4 regions of the Kineococcus sp. AC630 genome follow, and region 2 is predicted to be linked to each of the others. Evidence: riboswitches for the same ligand, from Rfam matches in the RefSeq annotation. Region 2 holds a riboswitch; each other region holds the start of a gene.
The links. Region 2 has a riboswitch for S-adenosylmethionine ahead of sfnG (dimethylsulfone monooxygenase SfnG). Riboswitches for the same ligand answer to the same signal wherever they lie in the genome.
Positions count from the first base shown of each region.

Region 1 (5,248 bases), on a different contig from region 2:
GAGGCAGGCGGCGGTCACCGGGCCGATGAGGTCCTGGGTCCCGATCGACCAGAACTGCGGGCCGAACGGAATCCCGACGCCGATCCGCTCGTAGAGGATCGCGAGGTTGTACCAGAAGAGCAGTTGCAGGATCAGCGGCACCGAGCGGAAGACGCTGATGTAGGTGAAGCTGACCCCGGTGAGCAGCGGGTTGTCGGACATGCGCATGAGGGCCAGCACGGTCCCCAGGACCAGGCCGATCGCCGTCCCCACGAGCGTCAGCTCCACCGTGAACCACAGCGATCGCAGGATCGTGGCGGAGAAGAGGAACCGACCCACCGTGGGCCACTCCCAGACGGGGTTCGCGACCAGCGCGTGGACCGCCATCGCGGCGAGCACCGCCACGACGGCGGTGGCGACCCAGCGCCAGGGGTGACGGGCGGGCAGGACCCTGACCGCGGGCGGAACGGTCAGCACGGGCGCCGGTGCCCGGGTCGGTCGGGTGGTCTCGCTCATCGTCCTCGTTCTCCAGGGAGTTCGCTGCGGATCTCGACAGGTCGTCGTGCGGTCGGGACGGAACCCGCAGCACGGAGCAGTTCCGCGGCCAGGCGGTCGCTGCGTCGGAAGAGTTCGGCGTTCGATCGTGGTCGGGCGAAGGCAGCGGCCGCCGCCTCACCGGCCACCCAGGCGCCGGTCGCGAAACGGCGGGGGTGGACGGAGCCGTCCGCCTGCACCAGGCGCCCGCCTCCGTCGACGACGAGGCGCCCGTTGGACCACCGCACCTCGCCGTCCACCAGTTCGTGGGCCCGGACCTCACCGCGCTCGCGCAACCGGGTGAGCAGGACGTCGGAGGTCCGCTCCAGGTCCGGTACCGGCAACCGGGCCTCGACGAGACCCCGTGCCCGCACCTGGTGCGGACCACTGGCCGAGGAGGCGACGAACACGCCGGCCTCCGGGTCCGGCTCGACGTGCACGTCGGCCCCGAGGAACCTCAGGACCCCCGCGCGGGCCAGGGCCGACATCTGCCGCAACCGCTCCGGTGGGGGACCGCTGGCCACGTAGCTGAAGAACCCGTGCCACCAGCCGTCGAGGTCGAGCGCCGTGGATCGTGCGTTCAACCGGCCCGCGGAGTGGAGGCCGAGGGTCACCACGTACGCGGACAGCAGCGCGGCCAGGACGGCCGCGTCCGGGGAGTGCACCGGGTCGGCCCGTCGTTCCCGGTCGTCCTCGAGGTGGCGCAGGACGCGTTCGTGGACCTCGTCCCCCGACGTCCCCCACCAGCCCTCGAGCGGCCGGTCCAGTGCGGTCACGTCGAACCGGTCGCGCGGGTCGGGCACGGCGCGTTCCACCAGGTGGTCCAGTTCCGCGCTGCCCCAGGGCGACCCGGCGAACCGGGCGTCGAACTCGGCGGGCGCCAGGACGGTCCGTTCCCGGTGGGTGCGGAACAGTTCCCGGTAGTGCGCCCCGGCCATCTCCTTGACGATCAACGGCCAGAGGTCCGAGCGCAGATCGAGTTCCGCGCTCCCGAACCGCTCCTCGACGACCCTCGCGCTGTAGTGGTGGGGCAGACCCAGGCCCGTCGGCGCCGGGTACCCGATCTTCGAGCGGTAGGGAACCCCCCGACGCGAACCGGCGAAGAGGCGCGGTTCCGCTCCGCTGGGGTGGTACCGGAGGTGGCCGTCGGGGAGTTCCTCGAACCGGCCCCCGCGGCCCTCGGTGAGCAGCACCACCAGGTCGACGAAGGCGAGACCCATCCCCACGACGACGACGTCGGCGCCCGGGCGCAGCACGTCCAGGTCCTGGTCGGTCGTGTAGCCGGGACGGACGTAGGCGAGACCGTGGCTGCGGGCGAACGTCTCCAGCTTCCGCTCGCGGGGACCCGGGCGGACGTCCAGGTGTCCCTGGACGAGCAGCACGACGTCGACGGTCAGCGGTTCCCCGGGGCCGGCGAGCTGCACCCGCTGACGTCCGTCGTCCGCGTCGTCCCCGTCGAGGACGTCGAGGACCGTGCGCGCGTGGCGGTGGACCCGCAGGTTCGGGGGCAGGCCGTCGAGCGTGCGTCGCCACGCCGCACCGAGGTAGCGGCTCGCGAGCCGGCGGGAGACGAAGGAACCCGGCCCGCTGCGCAGGACCTCCTCGCGCAGCAGGTCCTCACCGGCGGCCGCGGCGTCGTGGACCAGTCCGGCCCGGTTCTCCCGGATCCAGTCCGCCAGCGACGGCCCCCGGGTGACGGGTCCGGTCAGCCCGGTGACGGAGTCGTCCGGGAGCACCGTGATGTCGGCGGCCCGGGAGTTCATCCACAGCAGGGGGTCCTGGGCCTCCCGCCAGGTGCGACCGGCGCCGGAGTCGAAGGGATCGACGACGTGCACGTCGAGGTCCTCGGGGCCGGCGTGCGCACCGAGGCGTTGCAGCAGGACGAGGGTGCGAGGACCCGCGCCGACGACGCACAGGCTGCGGACGCGGGTGGGGGTGGGGAAGGGCACGGGGGAACTCCGATGGTCACGTCGACGACGACGCCGGGTTCCGTCCGCGGGATCACCGCAGCGGACGGGGGATCAGGATCCCGCGCACACCGCGGACTGCAGTCGACCGAGGTCGACGTGGCGACGACGTGTGAAGCGCTTCTCGGGTACCTTCACGGCGCGAACTCCCATCGGTCCTGGCGGAAGCACCCGCGTCTGAAGGTTCAGGGGGTTGCTGCGACGTCGACGAGCCAGGTCTCTCGGTCGCTCTGGATGGACGGTGTGAAACTATCGTACGAGGAGACCGGTTGCCAAACTCCGTCACGAACCCAGGAGGAAACGCATGACCATCCCGACCGAGCCGCGCGTCCACGTGGTGCACGAGAACCCCGAGTGGTTCCCGCCCTTCGAGGCCGCCCTGCGCGCCGAGGGCGTCCCCTTCGAGGAGGTCCTGCTGACCGACGGGTCCCTGGACCTCGACGCCGAACCGGCCCCGGGCGTCTACTGGTCGCGGCTCAGTGCGTCCGCGCACACCCGCGGTCACGGGCAGACCAAGGAGTTCACCCGGGCCCTCTTCGCCTGGCTCGAGGGCTGGGGCCGCCGGGTCGTCGGGGGGACCCACGTCGTCGAGCTCGAGGTGAGCAAGGTCGCCCAGCACGCGCTGTTGCGCCGCAACGGGTTCGACGTACCCCGGACCGTGGCCGTCTTCGGCCGAGGGGACCTGGCGGCACGCTCCCGGGAACTGCAGGTGCCGTTCATCACCAAGCACAACCAGGGCGGCAAGGGCCTCGGCGTCCGGCGCTTCGACTCCCACGAGGACTTCGACGCCCACGTCGCCTCGCCGGAGTTCGAGGAACCGGTCGACGGGATCACCCTGCTCCAGGAGTTCCTCCGCTCGGCCGAACCGTTCGTCACCCGGGCCGAGTTCGTGGGCGGGCGCTTCGTCTACGCGGTGCGCGTGGACACCTCCGCGGGCAGCTTCGAACTGTGCCCCGCCGACGCGTGCGAGGTGCCGGGCGTGGTCCCGTTCGCGCTGCGGACGGAGATCACCGGAGACCACCCGCTCGTCCGCCGCTACGAGGAACTGCTGCGGACGGCCGGCATCGAGATCGCCGGCATCGAGTTCCTCGAGACGGCGGACGGGCGGACGGTCACCTACGACATCAACACCAACACGAACTACAACCCCGCGGTCGAGGCCGTCGCCCCCGTGTCGGGTCCCGGCGCCATCGCCCGCTACCTCGGCGGGCTCCTCAGCGGCGACGCGTGAGCGGAGGTCGCAGACCCAGGTGCTCGCGCAGCGTGGTCCCGACGTACGCGGTCGGGTAGGCGCCCCGTTCCTGCAGGGCCGGGACGAGCTGGTCCACGACGTCGTCCAGGCCGCTGGGGACGAGGAACGGCGTGATGTTGAACCCGCTGCTGGCGCCGCTGCGCACCCAGAGGGTCAGCTCGTCGGCCAACTGCGAGGCCGTACCGGCGAAACCGCGCCGGGTCGAGGTGTGCAGCACGAGTTCGCGCAGCGAGAACTTGTTCTCCTCCGCCACCCGGCGCCACTCCTGGGCGATCGCCCGGGGGTCGTGACCCTGTCGCGCGGCGCCCCGGGTCCCGTCGATGTCCGCGATGACGGGGTCGTGCGCGGGCAACGGGCCGTCGGGGTCGTGGCCCGACAGGTCCTCGCCCCACACCTGACCCACCAGCGAGAGCGCGGTCGCGGGGGTCACCTGCTGCTCCAGGACCCAACGGGCCTTCTCCTCCACCTCGCCCTCGGTGTCGGCGACGACGATCTGGGTCCCCGGGAAGGTGAGGACGTCGTCCTCGGGGCGACCCGCCGCCACGACGCGGCGGCGGACGTCGTCGGCGAACGCCAGCGCGTCGTGGCGGTCGCTCCCGTGCGCGGAGAAGATCACGTCGGCCGAGCGGGCGGCGAAGTCGCGGCCGGTGGGTGAGTCGCCCGCCTGGAAGATCACGGGATGACCCTGCGGGCTGCGGGGGACGGTGGGGGCGATCTCGACGTCGAAGAAGCGGTCGTCGGAGTCCACGGGGGCGAACTCCGACCCGTCCCAGCTGTCCCAGACCCGTCGGGCCAGGTTCACGAAGCGTTCGGCCCGCTCGTAGCGGTCGGCGTGGTCGAGGTAGCCGCCCCGGCGGAAGTTCGCCCCGGTCCAGGCGTTGTCCGTCGTGACGACGTTCCACGCGGCGCGACCACCGGAGAGGACGTCCAGGGACGCGAGGCGGCGGGCCAGGTCGGCGGGGTCGTTGTAGGTGGTGTTCTGGGTGGCGACCAGACCGATGCGGTCGGTCAGACCCGCCAGCGTGGCGAGTTCGGTCAACGCGTCGGGTCGCCCGACGACGTCGAGGTCGTGGATCCTGCCCCGCTGTTCGCGCAGGCGGAGACCCTCGCCGAGGAAGAACGCGTCGAACAGTCCGCGTTCGGCGGTCCGGATCAACTGCGTGAAGGTCGAGTGGTGCATCTGGGATCCGCTGCGGGGGTCCGACCAGATGGTGCTGTGGTTGACGCCCTGGAAGAAGACACCGAAGTGGACGACGGCGTTGGGGTAGCGCAGGTCGGTCACGGGACTCCTCAGGCCGTCGCGAACTGGTTGACCGGCCGGGGACGGCCGAGGGTGGTGCGCAAGGTCGCACCGGCGGCGGGTGGTTGCAGCAGCCGGGCGACGCGCAGGGCGGGGAAGGTGGTGCGCAGCAGCGTGCGGAGGTCCTCGTCGAGGACGGCGGCGTGCAGCCGGACACCGTCGACGGAACCCGCGAGACCGGCGAGGTACCGCGCGAAGCCCTCACCGGACCCCGCC
Region 1 is NZ_CEEDMJ010000001.1:257,295-262,542, reverse strand. Features, by position in the region: gene AC0I8G_RS01235 (amino acid ABC transporter permease) at 1-495, opposite strand, end outside; gene AC0I8G_RS01230 (FAD/NAD(P)-binding protein) at 492-2,462, opposite strand; SAM riboswitch class I at 2,627-2,721, opposite strand; gene AC0I8G_RS01225 (ATP-grasp domain-containing protein) at 2,785-3,711, shown strand; gene AC0I8G_RS01220 (NtaA/DmoA family FMN-dependent monooxygenase) at 3,695-5,014, opposite strand; gene AC0I8G_RS01215 (LLM class flavin-dependent oxidoreductase) at 5,023-5,248, opposite strand, start outside.
Region 1: another riboswitch for S-adenosylmethionine. It lies ahead of AC0I8G_RS01230 (FAD/NAD(P)-binding protein); the one in region 2 lies ahead of sfnG (dimethylsulfone monooxygenase SfnG).

Region 2 (5,248 bases):
CGAGGTTGTGCAGCAGGACCCCCAGCGGGACCCCGAGCAGCACGACCAGGGCCATGACGATGCCGACCATCAGCAGCGTGTCGCCGAGGGCGGGCAGGACGAGCGCCGGGATCTCTGGCAGGGGCGTGTCCAGGTTCGAGGCCAGCGGGAGGGCGGCGGGGCTCACGGGACCAGCTCCAGGGTCGAGGGCACCTCGGCGGCGCGGGCGTGCAGCCCCCGTCGCTCGAGGGCGGCGATCAGCAGCGCGGGGTCCACCGAGTCCGGGACGCCGAGGGTGGCGTGCCCGACGGTCCGCCCCGTGACGGCACTCACGGAGGCGCCGAGCAGGGCGAGGTCGTGGCCGAGTTCGCGGGCCGTGCTGGTCAGCCAGTCCGCCGGCACGTCGTCGCCGCGGTAGTGCACCGTCCAGGTGACGAGCCGGGGATCGGTGGCGACCGCCCGTCGGGGCAGCAGCGCGGCCCCGACCGGCGACCCCGGGTCGCGCAGGACGTCCAGCAGGAGCGCCGACTCGACGATGCGGCCGTGCTCGAGTCGGGCCACGGAGTCCGCGACCTCGACGACCGTGTCCATCTCGTGGGTGATGAACAGGATGGACAGCCCGAGGTCGTCGCGCAGTTCGCGCAGCAGCGCCACGATCGAGGCCGTCGAGCGCGGGTCCAGCCCGGAGGTCGCCTCGTCGGAGAGCAGCACGCTCGGACGCAGAGCCAGGGCGCGGGCGATCCCGACGCGCTGGCGCTGCCCGCCGGAGAGCTCGTGCGGGTAGCGCCCGGCCAGGTCGGCCAGACCCACCCGTTCCAGCAGCTCGGCGACCCGGGCGCGCCGCTCGCGGGGGACGACCCCGAGGTAGCGCAACGGGAGTTCGACGTTCTGGGCGGCGGTGCGCCGGGTCTGCAGCCCGTCGGACTGGAAGATCGTGCCGATGCGGCGACGGGCTTCGCGCAGCCGTCCCTCCCCGAGGTGGGTGAGGTCCTGGCCGCCGACGAGCACGGAACCCGACGTGGGCCGGGTCAGCAGGGTCACGCACTGGGCGAGGGTGCTCTTGCCGGCCCCGCTCGGCCCGACGACGGCGGTGATGCTGCCGGCGGGGACGAGCAGGTCGAGGCGGTCCAGGACGGTGGTGCTCCCGTAGGTCTTGGTGAGCTGTCTCAGCTCGATCATGGCTCGATCACGTCGTCTCCAGGGCGGCGTGGGGCGCGCGAGGGCGCGGCGGGGGAGCGTCGGGCGGACCGGCGCAGGGGGGACCGCCGGACGGGGTGGCCCGGGGTGTTCAGCAGGGAGTGCGGACGCTCAGCGTCGACAGGTCTGGTGGGACACGTGCGTCTCCTTCAACGTCCTTACCCGCGACACCCGCGGGTCGGGTCATCACCCGGAGCACCCCACGACGGAAGGAGGGTTGCCGACCAGCGAGCCGGGGCTTCGCGCTGGCACTCATGACCTGATTCGACAGTGACAGCCGAACCGGGGTCCGTCAAGCGGTTCGGGAAGGTACCGGATATCCGCACCCGGCTTCGAAATCGTTCGTGCGCAACGGCTTGCGCCGGACCCCTCCGGTGCCGGGCCGACCCGAGTCGCTGCGGGGCCGCCGACGAGGCGTTACAGTTCGCAGGACCATCCAGAGCGGCCGAGAGATCTGGCTCGACGACGCCGCAGCAACCCGAGCCCGGGTGCTACCGCCAGGACCGATGGAGGAGCACCACCATGTCCGTGAACGAGCCCCTGAAGTTCGCCTACTGGGTCCCGAACGTGTCGGGCGGCCTGGTCGTCTCCACGATCGAGCAGCGCACCAGCCACGACCCGGCCTACAACGTCGCCGTCGCCCAGGCCGCCGAACGCGTCGGTTTCGAGTACGCCCTGACCCAGGTCCGCTACCTCGCCTCCTACGGGGCGGACGCGCAGCACGAGTCGACGTCGTTCTCCCTCGCCCTGCTGCTGGCGACGCAGAAGCTCAAGGTCATCGCCGCGGTGCACCCCTTCTTCTGGCACCCCGGGGTCCTCGCGAAGTTCGCCGCGACCACCCAGGAACTCACCGACAACCGCCTCGCGCTGAACGTCGTCTCCGGCTGGTTCAAGAACGAGGCGACCCAGCTCGGGGTCACCTGGCACGAGCACGACGACCGCTACCGCCAGTCGGAGGAGTTCATCGCCCTGCTGCGCGGGGTGTGGACCGAGGACGGTTACAGCCAGCAGGGTGAGTTCTTCAACGCCGAGGACATCACCTTCCGCCCGCAGCCCAAGGTGCAGCCGGAACTGTTCCAGGGCGGCAACTCGACGGCCGCGCAGGCGATGGCCGGCCGGGTCAGCGACTGGTACTTCATGAACGGCAAGTCGATCGCCGCCGCCGCCGCCGGGGTGCGCGAGGTCAGCGCCCTCGCCGCCGGCAACGGCCGCTTGGTGCGGTTCGGCCTCAACGGTTTCGCCGTCGTCCGCGACACCCGCGACGAGGCCGAGGCCGTCCTCGAGGAGATCATCGCCAAGGCCGACCGCACCAAGGTCGAAGGTTTCGGCGCCGCCGTCCAGGAGGCCGGGAACTCCACCAGGGACGGCAAGGGCATGTGGGCCGACAGCGAGTTCCGCGACCTCGTCCAGTACAACGACGGTTTCCGCACCGGCCTCGTCGGGACGCCCGACGAGGTCGCCCGCCGCATCCTGGCCTACCGCCTCGTCGGGGTGGACCTGCTGCTGCTCGGCTTCCTGCACGTCAAGGAGGAGGTCGAGGCGTTCGGTGAGCTCGTCATCCCGAAGGTGCGCGAACTCGAGGCCCGCCTCGTCGCGGGCGAGGACCTGGACCTCGGCGCGGAACTCGACGAGGCCGTCGTCGCGGCGACCACCCCGGTCCCCGCCTGACGCTGCGCCCCGGAACCGGGCGCCTCAGAGCTGCGCCACCAGGAAGGCCGCGACGCCGTCCTCGACCTCTGCGCGCAGGTCGGGCTCGTTGTGGATCTCGTGGCGGTAGCCGGTGTAGAGCCGGGTCGTGACCGTGTGACCGGTCTCGGCCAGCCAGTTCGCGGCCTGGTACGGCCCCTCGCCGTAGTTGCCGACGGGATCCTGGTCGCCGGCGATGACGTACACCGGCACGCCGGTCGGCACCCGCTGCGCCCACTCGCGGGAGTGGACGTCGATCCACAGCGACGTGAAGTCGTGCAGGGCCTGGACGGTCGGCGGCCTCGTGAAGTTGTTGAACGGGTCCGCCCCGTGGTCACGGACGACGTCGGGGTCCAGCGCGATCCAGTCGTTCGCCGAGCGGACCGTCGGGTAGCGCGCCGTGAAGCCCTCGAGCAGTTCGCCCACCAGTTCGGGCCGCACCTCCGCGGCGCGCCCGTCCGCGACGAGCCCGCCCAGTCGGCGGTGCAGCTCGACCGTGTTCTCGCGCAACCCCGAGGTGCCGCAGTACACGACGCCGCTCAGCAGGTGGCCGTGCTCCGCGGAGAAGTCGCGGGCGATCATCGAGCCCCAGCTGTGCCCGAACATGAAGAACGGCAGTCCGGGGAACCGCTCGACGACGATGTCGTGCAACGACTTCTCGTCCTCCGTCGTCGTGGCGTAGCCCCCGGGGCCGTAGTCGCCCCAGGTGTCGCTGAGTCGCGCGGTGAGTCCGTGGCCGACGTGGTCGTCGGCGGCCACGACGAACCCGTCGTCGAGCAGCCTCAGCACCAGGTGCAGGTAGCGGCGTGAGTGCTCCCCGAAGCCGTGGACGATCTGGACGATCCCCCGCGGGGACCGGACCGGCGTCCAGATCCAGCCGTGGACCGTGTCGCGTCCGTTGCGGGACTCGAAGCTCACCTCGTGCATCGCCATGGCGGGAGGCTACCCAGGCCGTCCGTGGCACCCTGGGGCCGTGCGGTGTCGACCGGGACTCCTCGCGACCACCGTCGCGGTGCTGGTGAGTGCGTGTTCCGCGCCATCCGCGCCATCCGCGCCCGCACCCGCGCCCACCGCGAGCGCCGAGGTCCGAGTGGCGGCCCCCTCGCCGACCACCCCTGCACCCGTCGTCGTGCTCGACCCCGGCCACAACGGCGGGAACGCCGCGAACCCCGCAGCGATCGACGCACTGGTGCCCGCGGGCGGCTTCGAGAAGCCCTGCAACACGACCGGGACCAGCACCGACGCCGGCTACCCCGAGCACGCCTACGCCTTCGACGTCGCCCTGCGCACCGCTGACCTGCTGCGGGCCCGGGGCGTCACCGTCGTGCTGACCCGCCACGACGACACCGGGGTCGGGCCCTGCGTCGACGCCCGTGCCGCCATCGCCACCGCTGCCGGTGCGGCGCTCACGGTCTCGATCCACGCCGACGGGGCCGCGGCGAGCGCCCGCGGGTTCCACGTCGTCGAACCCGCGCTCGCCCCCGACGGCGGCAACGCGGCCGTGCTGGCCGCCTCCGACGTCGCCGCGCGGGACCTGCTCGCGTCCTTCGGGACGGCCACCGGCCTGCCCCGGGCCGACTACCTCGGCGACCTCGTCGAACCGGGGCTGACCCGGCGTCCCGACCTCGCCGGGCTCAACCTCGCGCGGACGCCGTCGGTGCTGCTGGAGTCGGCCAACATGCGCAACGCCGAGGAGGCCGCCCTCGTCTCGGACCCGGACTTCCGGGCCACCGCCGCCCGGGGAATCGCCGACGGTGTCACGGCCTTCCTCGCGCGCGACGGGTCCTGAGACCGTTTACCGTTCGGGGGTGACCCTCGCACCGACCGCCGATCTGACCGAACTCGTGGTCCTGCTGACCGAGGACGGCACACCGTGCGGGACCGCGCTGAAGTCCCAGGTCCACCACACCTCGACGCCGTTGCACCTGGCCTTCTCGTGCTGGCTGCTCGACGACGCCGGCCGCACCCTGCTGACCCGGCGGGCGGCGACGAAGCGCACCTGGCCGGGGGTCTGGACCAATTCCTTCTGCGGCCACCCCGGTCCGGGGGAGGAGCCCGCGGACGCCGTGGTCCGCCGCTCCGTCCAGGAGCTCGGGATCGAGGTGGAGGGCGTGACGTCGCTGCTGCCGAGCTTCCGCTACCGCGCGGTCATGGCGGACGGCACCGTCGAGAACGAGGTCTGCCCCGTCTTCACCGCGCGCATCGCCACCGGATCGGGGGAACTGGCCCCCGACCCGGGCGAGGTCGACGAGTTCCGCTGGGTCCACCTCGACGAGCTCCGCGAGCAGATCGCCGCGGACCCCTCGCCGTTCAGCCCGTGGATGCTGTGGCAGTGGGAGCAGTTCCCCCGCTGACCTCCGGGTCCAGGCGGATGACGGTCGCCCCC
Region 2 is NZ_CEEDMJ010000002.1:191,119-196,366, forward strand. Features, by position in the region: gene AC0I8G_RS02860 (methionine ABC transporter permease) at 1-166, opposite strand, end outside; gene AC0I8G_RS02865 (methionine ABC transporter ATP-binding protein) at 163-1,158, opposite strand; SAM riboswitch class IV at 1,326-1,436, opposite strand; SAM riboswitch class I at 1,606-1,689, shown strand; gene sfnG (dimethylsulfone monooxygenase SfnG) at 1,699-2,844, shown strand; gene AC0I8G_RS02875 (alpha/beta fold hydrolase) at 2,869-3,795, opposite strand; gene AC0I8G_RS02880 (N-acetylmuramoyl-L-alanine amidase) at 3,953-4,651, shown strand; gene idi (isopentenyl-diphosphate Delta-isomerase) at 4,671-5,216, shown strand; gene AC0I8G_RS02890 (AAA family ATPase) at 5,173-5,248, opposite strand, start outside.

Region 3 (5,248 bases), on a different contig from region 2:
GCGCTGCAGTTCGTCCGCGACGGTGGTGGGGGAGCCGACGATCACGGCACCCATCCCGCCGATCCCCACCCAGTTCGCGATGTCGCGGGGTGTCCACTTCCGGTCCGGGTCGGCGGTGGAGAACGCCTCGACGGCGCTGCGGACGGCTTGCGTCTCGGCGTACTCCAGCGGCTCGTCCGGCGGGTAGCTCGAGAGGTCCAGCCCGCTCCAGCCGCCGTAGAGGTTCAGGGCGCCGTCGTAGCTGACGTACTGCGCGTAGTCCTCGTACTTCGCCCGCGCCTCCTCGTCGGTGGCCGCGGTGATGATCGTGACGAGCGTGAACACCTTGACGCTGTGCGGGTCGCGACCGGCCTGCGCGGCCGAGGCCCGGAGCCGGTCGACCCAGGGGCGCATGACCTCGGGACGCGTGGCGGTGTTGAAGATCGCCTCCCCGTGCCGGGCCGCGAACGCGATCCCCCGCGGGGAGGCACCGGCCTGGAAGATGACCGGCGTGCGCTGCGGGGACGGCGCGGTGAGCCCGATGCCGGGGACGTCGAAGAACCGGCCGTGGTGCTCGATCGGGTGGACCTTCGCCGGATCCGTGAACACCCCCGCCTCCGCGTCGCGGACGACGGCGTCGTCCTCCCAGGAGCCCTCCCACAACTTGTAGACGACCTCCATGAACTCCTCGCCGAGCTCGTAGCGGTCGTCGTGGGTGATCTGGGTGGAGAGGCCGAGGTTCTTCGCGGCGGACTCGAGGTAGCTGGTCACGACGTTCCAGCCGACGCGGCCGTTGGTGTAGTGGTCCAGCGTCGCCATCTTCCGGGCGAAGGAGTACGGCTGTTCGTAGGTCAGCGAGACGGTGACCCCGAACCCGAGGTACTCGGTGACCGCACCCATCGCCGACACCGCGAGCAGCGGGTCGCCCACGGGGACCTGCGTCGACTCGCGCAGCGCCGTCTCGGGACCCTGCTGGTAGACGTCGTAGATCCCGAGGACGTCGGCGATGAAGAGCGAGTCGAACCTCCCTCGCTCCAGCAGCTTCGCGAGGTCGGTCCAGTAGCGGATGTCGTCGAAGCGGTGCGACTCGTCGGCCGGGTGCCTCCACAACCCGGGGGACTGGTGACCGACGCAGGTCATGTCGAAGGCGTTCAGGTGGATCCTGCGGTCGGTCACGGACGTCTCCTCGAACTCGGTCACTTGACGGCTCCGGCCGACAGTCCGCCGACCAGCCACTTCTGGGCCACCACCGCGAGCACGTACATCGGGAGGATCCCGACGAGCGACGCCGCGGCCTGCTGGCCGAACTGCACCGTGCGGTCACCCTGGAACAGCGACAACCCGACCGGCAGGGTCTGGCTGGAGGTGCTCTGCGAGAACGACACGGCGAAGAGGAACTCGTTGTAGGACAGGAACAGGCAGATCAGCAGGGCGGCGACGAGACCGGGCGCCAGCAACGGCAGCACCAGGTGCCACAGACCCCTCGTCGTGGAGAGGCCGTCGACCCAGCCGGCCTCCTCGATCTCCAGCGGGATGCGCCGCACGAAACCGTCGAGCAACCACACGGCGACGGGGACGTTGGCCAGACCGTTGACCAGGACCAGCCCGATCGCCGAGTTCGTCAGGTCCGTCTGCTTGAGCAGGTAGTACAGCGGCAGGATCGCCACGATCGGCGGGGCGCAGTAGCTGGCCAGCAGCACCGTCTGCAGACGTTCTCCGCGGATCCCGGCCCGGGCGGTCACGTAGGCGGCGGGCACCGCGACGATCGAGGTGAGCAGCGTCGCCCCGATCGCGACGACCCACGAGTTCGCGAGCATCGTCGAGAGCGGGACCGTCGCGAAGGCCTTGCTGAAGTTCGACCACACGAAGTTCGTCGGCAGCCAGCCGCCGTTGGCGATGTCGTCCACGCTGCGCAGCGACAGCGAGACCATGAACAGCATGGGCAGCAGCGCCACGAACGCGACGGCCGCGAGGATCACGCGCAGACCGCTGCGGCGCAGCACGGCGCCGGTCACTGGTCGGCCTTCACGGCGCGCGAGCGCACCAGCGTCACCACGGTGGTGAGGACCCCGACGACCAGGCCGAAGACCAGCGTCTCGGCGGCGGCCGTCCCGATCTCGTAGCTGCCGCGCATGCCCGTCCGGAAGATCTCGAAGCTGCTGACGATGGTGGAGACCCCGGGCCCGCCCTGGGTCACCACGGTCACCAGGTCGAAGACCTTCAACCCGATGACGAGTTCCAGCAGCAGGACCGAGAGGACGTTGGGGGCGACGACCGGCCAGACCACCGAGGTGAACGTGCGGAACGCACCGGCGCCGTCGAGGGAGGCTGCCTCGCGGAGTTCCTCGGGGACCCCCAGCAGGGCCGCGAAGACCAGCAGGGTCACCAGGGGCGTCCACTGCCAGACGTGCATGACGATCAACGCGGCGAAGGCCCCCACGCTGTCGCCCAACGGGTTCGCGCCGGGGAAGCCGATCGCCGAGAACAACCCGCCGAACGCGCCCCCGACCGGGGCGAGCATGAGCTTCCAGGCCACCCCGACCATGACGGGCGGCGTGACCAGGGGCAGCAGGAGGATCGTCCCGACGGCGCCGAACCGGGTTCCCCGCGCGTGCAGCAACAGGGCGAGGAGGATCCCGAGGCCCGTCGCGACCAGGGCGGCCACGACGGCGAAGACCACGGAACGGACCAGCGAGCCCGCGAAGGCCAGCGACTCCCAGGCGTCGACGAAGTTGTCGAGACCCGTGAAGTGCTGCAGGGGTTTGCCCAGCGACGACTTCGTGAAGGCCAACGCCACGACGAACACCGTCGGGTAGACGAGCACGAGCGCCAGCCCCGCGAGGCTGGGCGCGGCCAGCCACGTCGAGACGTGCCCCGGCCGGTGCCGGCCGGGGACCGCGCGCCGGGTCGCAGGATCGCGGCGACCCCGCCGCGGCCCGGGCACGGTCCGCTGCCCGTCGAGGAGCTGGCTCATCCGAGTTCCTTCTCCCAGCTCTCGGCGGCCTTGTCGAGCGCGGCCTGCGGTTCCGTGGACCCCTGGATGGCGAGCGCCAGCTGGTCGACGAGGTCCTGCAACGCCTTCGGCGCACCGGCCTGGCTCGGCCAGGCCAGCGGGTCACCGTCGAGACCCTCGCGGATGACGTCGGTCGCGATGCCCGCGGCCGTGGCGTAGTCGGTGGAGTCCAGGACGGTCTTGCGCGCCGGGTCGATCCCGGAACCCGCGGTGGAGGCGAGCAGCAGGTTGTTCTCCTGGTTCGTCGCCCACTTCACGAAGGCGGCGGACTTGTCGATCTGCTGGGAGGCGCTCGAGACGCCCAGGCCGAACCCGGCGTCCAGCGCGGTGCGCGCCGTCGTGTTCTTCCCGCCCACGGGGAGCGTGACCACGCCCCACTTGTCGACGATCTTCGAGCCGGTCGGGTCCTGCGCCTTCAGCCCGAGGTCGGTCCAGGTGTCGAGCATCGCGCCCTGACCGGAGAGGAAGGCGGAGTTGGCCTGGTCGAAGCCGGTCTGCAGCGGCGTCGGCAGGGCCGCGGGGGAGACGTCGATGAGGTGCTGCAGCGCGGCCAGCCCCTCCGCCCCGTGGAACGCGGCCTTGCTGTCGGAGCCGACGAGCGTGCCGCCGTAGCCAGCGAGGCGGTTGATGAAGGAGCAACCCAGGATCATCGGGACCTGCTGACCCTCGACGATCGCGCCGTAGACGCTGCCGCCGGAGTCCTGGGTGATCTTCGCGGCGACCGCGTCGTAGTCGTCCCAGGTCTTCGGGGGTTCGACGCCGTACTTCTCGAAGACCTCGGTGTTGTAGTAGAGGACGTGGGTATCGCCGTCGAAGGGCAGGCCGTAGCGCTTGCCGTCGATCAGGGTGTACGGGTCGTAGATCGAGGGCAGGAAGTCGTCGGTCGCGATGTCGGTGTTCGCGCCGATCCAGTCCGTGAGGTCGACCAGGGCGCCGGCGTCGACGAGCTGGCCGAGGCCGAAGTAGAAGTAGTCGAAGACGTCGAACTCCCCGTCGCCGCCCTGCACGTCCAGGATCTGCTTGCTCGTGAGCTGGTCGTAGGGGATCGCCGTGACCTCGAGCTTCCCGCCGAACTCCGCCGCGAACTTCTTGCCGAGCAGGTCCGTGAAGGCCAGCACGTGCGGCTGGTTCACCATCAGCTTGATCGTCGCCCCCTTGAGGTCGACGGCCTTCCCGGCGCTCAGGCCCGAGGAGGTGCTCTCGTCACCGCAGGCGGCCAGCGTGCCGGTGCCGGCGAGCGCGCCGAGGCCGAGGGCTCCGGAGAGGACCCGCCGGCGGGACGCGAGGAGTCGGGAGGTGCTGGCGGGCAGGAGGGTGCGACGGGGCGCGGACATGGGTGTGCTCCGGGGGGTAGGCGGACGGTGACCGTCCGTCGGGGTGCGCGAGGGCGCGGGGGAGGAGGTCGAGCGAGGTGCTGCGGGGATGCGGCGGCGGTGCTCAGACCGCGCGCGGCGTCCCCCGGCGCATCGGGGCGCCCTGGCGACACGCCGTGGAGGCGGTGCGCGAGAAGTCGACGTGGAAGCGCCGGGTCAGGGTCGAGCGGGTACGGCTGATCACGCTGTTTCCTCCATCGCCCCTGGCGGGAGCACCTGCCGCTGCGCGGTGGTTGCTGTGGCGTCGTCGAGCCAGGTCTCTCGGCCACTCTGGATGGTGTTGATCGGAGACTAGCGGACCGCCGGCCCCCTTGGCGACGGTTGCCGCGGACGGCCCGGACCCGTTGTGGCGAGCTGTGCGACACTGACAGTGGTCGAGCGTTCCCTACACCGGGCGCCCGGCCCGCTGTCGAGACCGTCGCCCTGCGCGCGGGCTCCGGGGAGCGCCGCGGTCCAGTGGAAGGACCTCGCAGGCGCCCCGGGCCACACGCCGGACGTCGACCGCCGGCGGCACGGACGGAGCACGCGAAGAGCGCGAACCCGTCGGTGCACACAGAGGACTTCCGTCGGGTGCGGGACGACCCACCCGGCGATTCCGACCAGGACGCTCGCGCGGCCGTGGGTTCACCGGTGGAGCGGGCGCTGCGGGCGAGCGGAGCACCCGTGAGCACCACACCCGAAGAGAACGACGCAGCAGCAGCCGAGGGCGCGGCGACGACGCGGCCCCGCAGGCGCCGTGCCGCGAGTCGACCCGCCGGTCCGCCGGCCCACGTCGACGTGTCCGGCGACACCAGCGCCGCGGCCGGCCCCGTCACCCCCGCCGTGGTGGAACCGACGCCCGAGCCTGTCGTGGCGGCGGAGCCGGAGCCCGTCGTGGCGCCGG
Region 3 is NZ_CEEDMJ010000009.1:96,894-102,141, reverse strand. Features, by position in the region: gene AC0I8G_RS11425 (LLM class flavin-dependent oxidoreductase) at 1-1,155, opposite strand, end outside; gene AC0I8G_RS11420 (carbohydrate ABC transporter permease) at 1,176-1,994, opposite strand; gene AC0I8G_RS11415 (carbohydrate ABC transporter permease) at 1,991-2,953, opposite strand; gene AC0I8G_RS11410 (ABC transporter substrate-binding protein) at 2,950-4,326, opposite strand; SAM riboswitch class I at 4,557-4,646, opposite strand; gene AC0I8G_RS11405 (Rne/Rng family ribonuclease) at 5,029-5,248, shown strand, end outside.
Region 3: another riboswitch for S-adenosylmethionine. It lies ahead of AC0I8G_RS11410 (ABC transporter substrate-binding protein); the one in region 2 lies ahead of sfnG (dimethylsulfone monooxygenase SfnG).

Region 4 (5,248 bases), on a different contig from region 2:
CCCTTGCGGGCCTTGCGGGCCAGCAGTTCCCGCAGCGGGGCGTCCGGGGTGTCCCCGCGCAACGCGGTGAGGGTGCCGAGCGAGACGTGGTCGCCGAACACCGCGGGATCGATCGGCGCGTCCAGCGGGAGTGCCGTGAGGTCGGTCTCGAGGTCGCTGGACCAGGCGAGCGCCACCTCGTGCAGGACGGCGTCGGAGGCGTGCCGGGAGGCGGCGACGACCCGGTCGGCCTCCTCCCGGCTGGCGAGGAGTTCCGGTTTGACGACGAACAGCACGCGGACGTCCGCGGGTTTGCGACCGGCGAGCGCGGCCGCCGCCAGCACCTTCGTCCGGTAGGCCCGCACCTCCTCGACCTGCAGCGGCGCCAGCGCCAGCTGCACGTCGGAACGCGACCCGGCGAAACCCAGGCCGCGCGCGGAACCCCCGGGCGAGACGACCACCGGGTCCCCGCCGTCGAAGGGCAGCGCGTTGAGCGGTCCGTCGAGGCGGAAGTGCTCACCCCGGTGCTGGAAGGCGTCGATCTTCGCCCCGTCGGCGAAGTGCCCGGTCTCGGCGTCCGCGACGAGGGCGTCCGCGTCCCAGCTGTGCCACAACCGGCGGACGACGTCGATCCACTCCTCGGCGCGGTCGTAGGCGACGTCGTGCGCGACGGGTTCGAGCCCGACGTGGCGGGCGCTGCCGACGTCGGTGACCAGGTTGATCCCGAACCGGTCGCCGGAGAGGTGCTGCAGCGTTGCGGCCTGCCGGGCGGCGAGGTAGGGCGGGGTGATCCCCGCGTTGATCGTGGGGACGACGCCGAGGTGCCGGGTCGCCGCGAACAGGTACGGGGCGAGCAGCAGCGGGTCGTGCTTGGGCCCGCCGTAGGCGGCGCGGACCCGCAGGTCGAGGGTGTCGGGGTTGCCGAGCGAGATCGCGTCCTCGATGACCACGAGGTCGAAACCCGCGCGTTCGAGGTCACGGACCGCGTGGGCGTAGAGGTCGGGACGCGTCCAGTCGTCGTTCCACGCCTGGTAGTCCCGGCCCCAGCCCTGCGGGCCGAAACCCCGGGAGAAGAAGTACCCTAAGTGCTGCAGGCGCGTCACCTCAGACCGCCACGGGGAGCTCGGCCGGAACCGCGGTGGGGACCGTGGCGGCGAGGGCGAGCTCCAGGTCGGCGAGCAGGTCCTCGGGTTCCTCCAGCCCGATCGAGAGCCGCACCAGTCCCGGCCAGATCCCGGCGGCGAGGCGTTCGGCCTCGGTGCGGTGGGCGTGCGTCGTGCTCCCCGGGTGGATGACCAGCGAGCGGACGTCGCCGACGTGGGTCATCCGGGTGAACAGCTCGACGGCGTCGACGAAGCGTTGCGCCGCAGCCCGTCCACCCTCGAGGGTGAAGGAGAACACCGCGCCGCTGCCCCGCGGCAGCAACCGCTGCGCGACCGCGGAGGTCCCGTGGCCGGGGAGTCCCGCGTGGTCGACGCTCACGACCTCCGGACGCGCCGCCAACCAGCGGGCGAGTTCCAGGGCCGTCGACGTCTGCCGCGCCACCCGCAACGACAGGGTCTCCAGGCCCTGCTGGACCAGGAACGCGTTGAACGGGGAGATCGTCGGCCCGAACCGCGAGGCGACGACGGCCCGGGTGTGCTCGACGTAGGCCCGTCGCGACCCGTGCGCCTCGACCCAGCTGACCCCGCCGAGGACGTTCGCCGGAGCGGTCAGGTGGTCGAACCCGCTCCAGTCGAACGAACCGCCCGTGACGATCGCGCCGCCCAGGGCCGCCCCGTGCCCGGCGAGGAACTTGCTCGCGGAGTGCACGACGACGTCGGCACCGTGGTCGAGGGGGCGCAGCAGGTAGGGCGTGGCGAAGGTGTTGTCGACGACGAGCGGGATGCCGTGCCGGTGGGCCACGGCGGCGACGGCGGGCACGTCGAGGACGACGTTCTTCGGGTTCGCGATCGACTCGGCGAAGAACACCCGGGTCTCGGGGCGCACCGCCGCCTCCCAGGCCGCAGGATCGGTGCTGTCGGCGACGAAGTCGACGGTGATCCCGAGCCGGCCGAAGTTGTCGACGAGCAGGCCGCGGGATCCCTCGTAGAGGTCCCCCGCGGCGACGACGTGGTCGCCGGCGCCGAGGACGCCGAGCAGGGCCACCGTGATCGCGGCCTGGCCGGTGCCGACGACGATCGCGTCGCTGCCGTGCTCGAGGACGGCGAGGCGCTGCTCGAGCGCCGTCGTCGTGGGGTTGGCCATCCGGGTGTAGACGTAGCCGTCGTCCTCACCGGCGAAGCGGGCACGCGCCTGCTCGAAGTCGTCGAAGACGAAACCGGCGGTCAGGTGGACGGGGGTGACGCGGGAACCGGTCGCGGGGTCGGGCGAGGAACCGGCGTGGACCTGCTGGGTGGCGAAACCGTGCGGGAACGGGACGTGCGACATCGACGGGACCTTCCGGGAGCGTGAACGGGGGACCTGGCGGGCGTTCAGGCCCGACAGGTCATCCCGGCGCTGCGCAGGAGGTCGATGACGAGACGGCGCGTCAGGCGGTGTTCAGGCACGGAGCTTCTCCCATCGGTCCTGGCGGAAGCACCTACCCGAAGGCGGTTGCTGCGGCGTCGACGAGCCAGGTCTCTCGGCCGCTCTGGATGGCTCCTCCAGTGAACGGTGACCGCGGGCCCCGTGTCAAGCGCTTCACCCGGTCGCAGCGGAGGTAGCGTGCCCGCTCGTGATCCTCACCGCGATGCTCTTCTACCCCGGGGGCGAGCACCTCACGAGCTGGCGGCTCCCGGGCGGGCGCCCGGACGACTACCTCACCCACGGCTACTACGAGGACTTCGCCCGCACCGCGGAGCGCGGCGGGTTCACGGCGTTGTTCTACGCCGACGAGCTCTACGTGTGGGACCGCTTCCCCTCCGGGGTCGAGCACGTCGCCAACGTCCGCCCGGAACCCTTCGGGCTCCTGGGCGCGCTCACCCGCAGCACGGAACGCATCGGGCTGGTCGCCACCGTCTCCACGACGTGGAACCAGCCCTTCCACACCGCCCGTCAGGTCGGTTCGCTGGACTTCCTGAGCTCCGGGCGGGCCGGGTGGAACCTGGTGACCTCGGCCAGCGACGAGGAGGCGCGCAACTTCGGTCTCGACGTGAACCTGGACCACGCCGCGCGCTACCGCCGGGCGGGCGAGTACGTCGACGTCGTGCAGGGCCTGTGGGACAGCTGGGACGACGACGCGATCCGGCCCGACGTCCCCTCGGGCCGCTACGCCGACCCGGCGGGGATGCACGTCCTCGACCACGAGGGTGAGTTCTTCCGCGTCCGCGGTCCGCTGAACCTGCCCCGCCCGCCGCAGGGCCACCCGGTGCTGTTCCAGGCCGGTTCCTCCGAGGACGGCCGCCGGTTGGCCGGGAAGCACGCCGAGGCGGTCTTCGTCCCCGGCAGCGCCCCGCTGGAGGGTGCTCGGAAGCTCGCCGACGACTACAAGCGCCGCGCCGCGGACAACGGCCGCGACCCCGCCCACCTCAAGGTCCTCCCCGCCCTCTCCCCCGTCCTCGGCGAGACGCCGGAACGCGCTCTCGAACGGGTGGACGAGATCGAGGCGCTGACCCCGGACCGCCTCAGCCTCGACTGGCTCTCCCACCACCTCGGGGTCGACCTCTCGGGCCACCCCCTCGACGAACGGTTCGAGTTCGACTTCAGCGGCGGGTCGAACCAGGTGCAGACGGTGTTCGAGGGGGTCCGCAAGCTCATGGAGCGGCAGTCGGACCCGGAGCGGTTCACGCTGCGCGACCTGTACCGGACGATGCTCCGCCGCCGGTTCCTGCCCGGGACGCCCGAGCAGGTCGCGGACTGGATGGTGGAACGCTTCGAGAACGGCGCCGCCGACGGTTTCACCCTCGCGTTCTCCTCCGTCCCCGCGGGGCTCGAGGAGTTCGTCGGGCAGGTGGTGCCGCTGCTCGTGCGACGTGGTGCGCTGCCGCCGGAACTGCCCGCGGCGACCCTGCGCGAGAACATGGGGCTGCCCGTCCCGCCGAGTCGCTACGCCTGAGAGGCCTGCCATGGCCGACGCCGTCCACGAACACCCGCTCGCCGTCCTGCTCGGGATCGAGGGGCTCGCCCTGCAGCGGGCCACCACGGGTCACGGCCGGTACGGCCGGGAGTTCGTCGAACGCCGCCTCGCCGAGGTGCGCCGGCTGCTCGACGACCCCCGGTTGCGCGACGGTCTCGACGTGGCCCGGGTGCCTCCGGGCGAGGGGTACGCCGAGTGGTCGCGGCGCTACGACGTCCCCAACACCGCCTTCGGCGACGCCGACGTGGTGCTGCCCTGGCTCGACGACCTCGCTCCGGGGGACGCCCTCGACCTGGCCTGCGGGACGGGGCGCTGGTCCGCCGAGCTGGCGGCCCGCGGACACCGGGTCACCGGCGTGGACGGTTCCCCGGAGATGCTCGCGCTGGCCGGGGTCGCGGGGGTCGAGTTCCTCCCGGGCGACCTGCACGCGGTCCCGGTGGGCGACGCCTCGTCCGACGTGGTGGTCTGCGCCCTGGCCCTCTCCCACGTCCCCGACCTCTCCCCGGTCTTCGCGGAGTTCGCCCGCGTCCTGCGCCCCGGGGGGACCCTCGTCGTCTCCGACGTCCACCCCGACCGGATCCGCCGGGGCTCGATCCCGTCCTCCCCCGGCCCCCGGGGAGAGGCGCGGCGCATCGAGGGTTTCGTGCACCCCGTGGGCACCCAGTTGCGCGCCGCGCTCTCCGCCGGGTTGCGGGTGCTCGACTGCGTCGAACCCGTACCGGCCGGGTCCACGACCGGCCGACCCGGCCAGGACGCTCCGGGGACCTGGAACGAGTGGCCGTGGTCGCTCGAGGCGCTCGTCCCCGAGGCGAGCGACGCCGCCTACCTCGGGCAGCCCGCGCTGGTGGTGTGGCGGTTCACCCGGTGAGCGCCCGCAGCTGCGCGATCCACTCCCGGCCGAGTTCCCGCCCGTTCGGCAGCTCGTCGTCGCGGTCCCAGCGCCACGTCGTGACGATGGCGAGCACCAGCGCCCGGCAGTCCTGGAGGAGGTCGGGGTCGAGTCCCGGGTAGTGGTCGGCGACGTCGTCGGGTGCGTGGGCGAGGTCGAACTCGACCGGTCCGCGACAGAACGTCTCCAGGTCGACGAACCGTGGTCCCGACTCCGTGGCCAGCACGTTCCCCTCGTGCGGCTCCCCGTGGATCACCTGCTCGGGGCCGCGGCCGGCGACGTCGCGCAACCGGGTGAGGACGGCCGTCAGGAACGTGCGGTCG
Region 4 is NZ_CEEDMJ010000021.1:60,450-65,697, forward strand. Features, by position in the region: gene AC0I8G_RS20380 (LLM class flavin-dependent oxidoreductase) at 1-1,082, opposite strand, end outside; gene AC0I8G_RS20385 (O-acetylhomoserine aminocarboxypropyltransferase/cysteine synthase family protein) at 1,084-2,409, opposite strand; SAM riboswitch class I at 2,536-2,622, opposite strand; gene AC0I8G_RS20390 (NtaA/DmoA family FMN-dependent monooxygenase) at 2,696-4,015, shown strand; gene AC0I8G_RS20395 (class I SAM-dependent methyltransferase) at 4,026-4,904, shown strand; gene AC0I8G_RS20400 (phosphotransferase) at 4,894-5,248, opposite strand, start outside.
Region 4: another riboswitch for S-adenosylmethionine. It lies ahead of AC0I8G_RS20385 (O-acetylhomoserine aminocarboxypropyltransferase/cysteine synthase family protein); the one in region 2 lies ahead of sfnG (dimethylsulfone monooxygenase SfnG).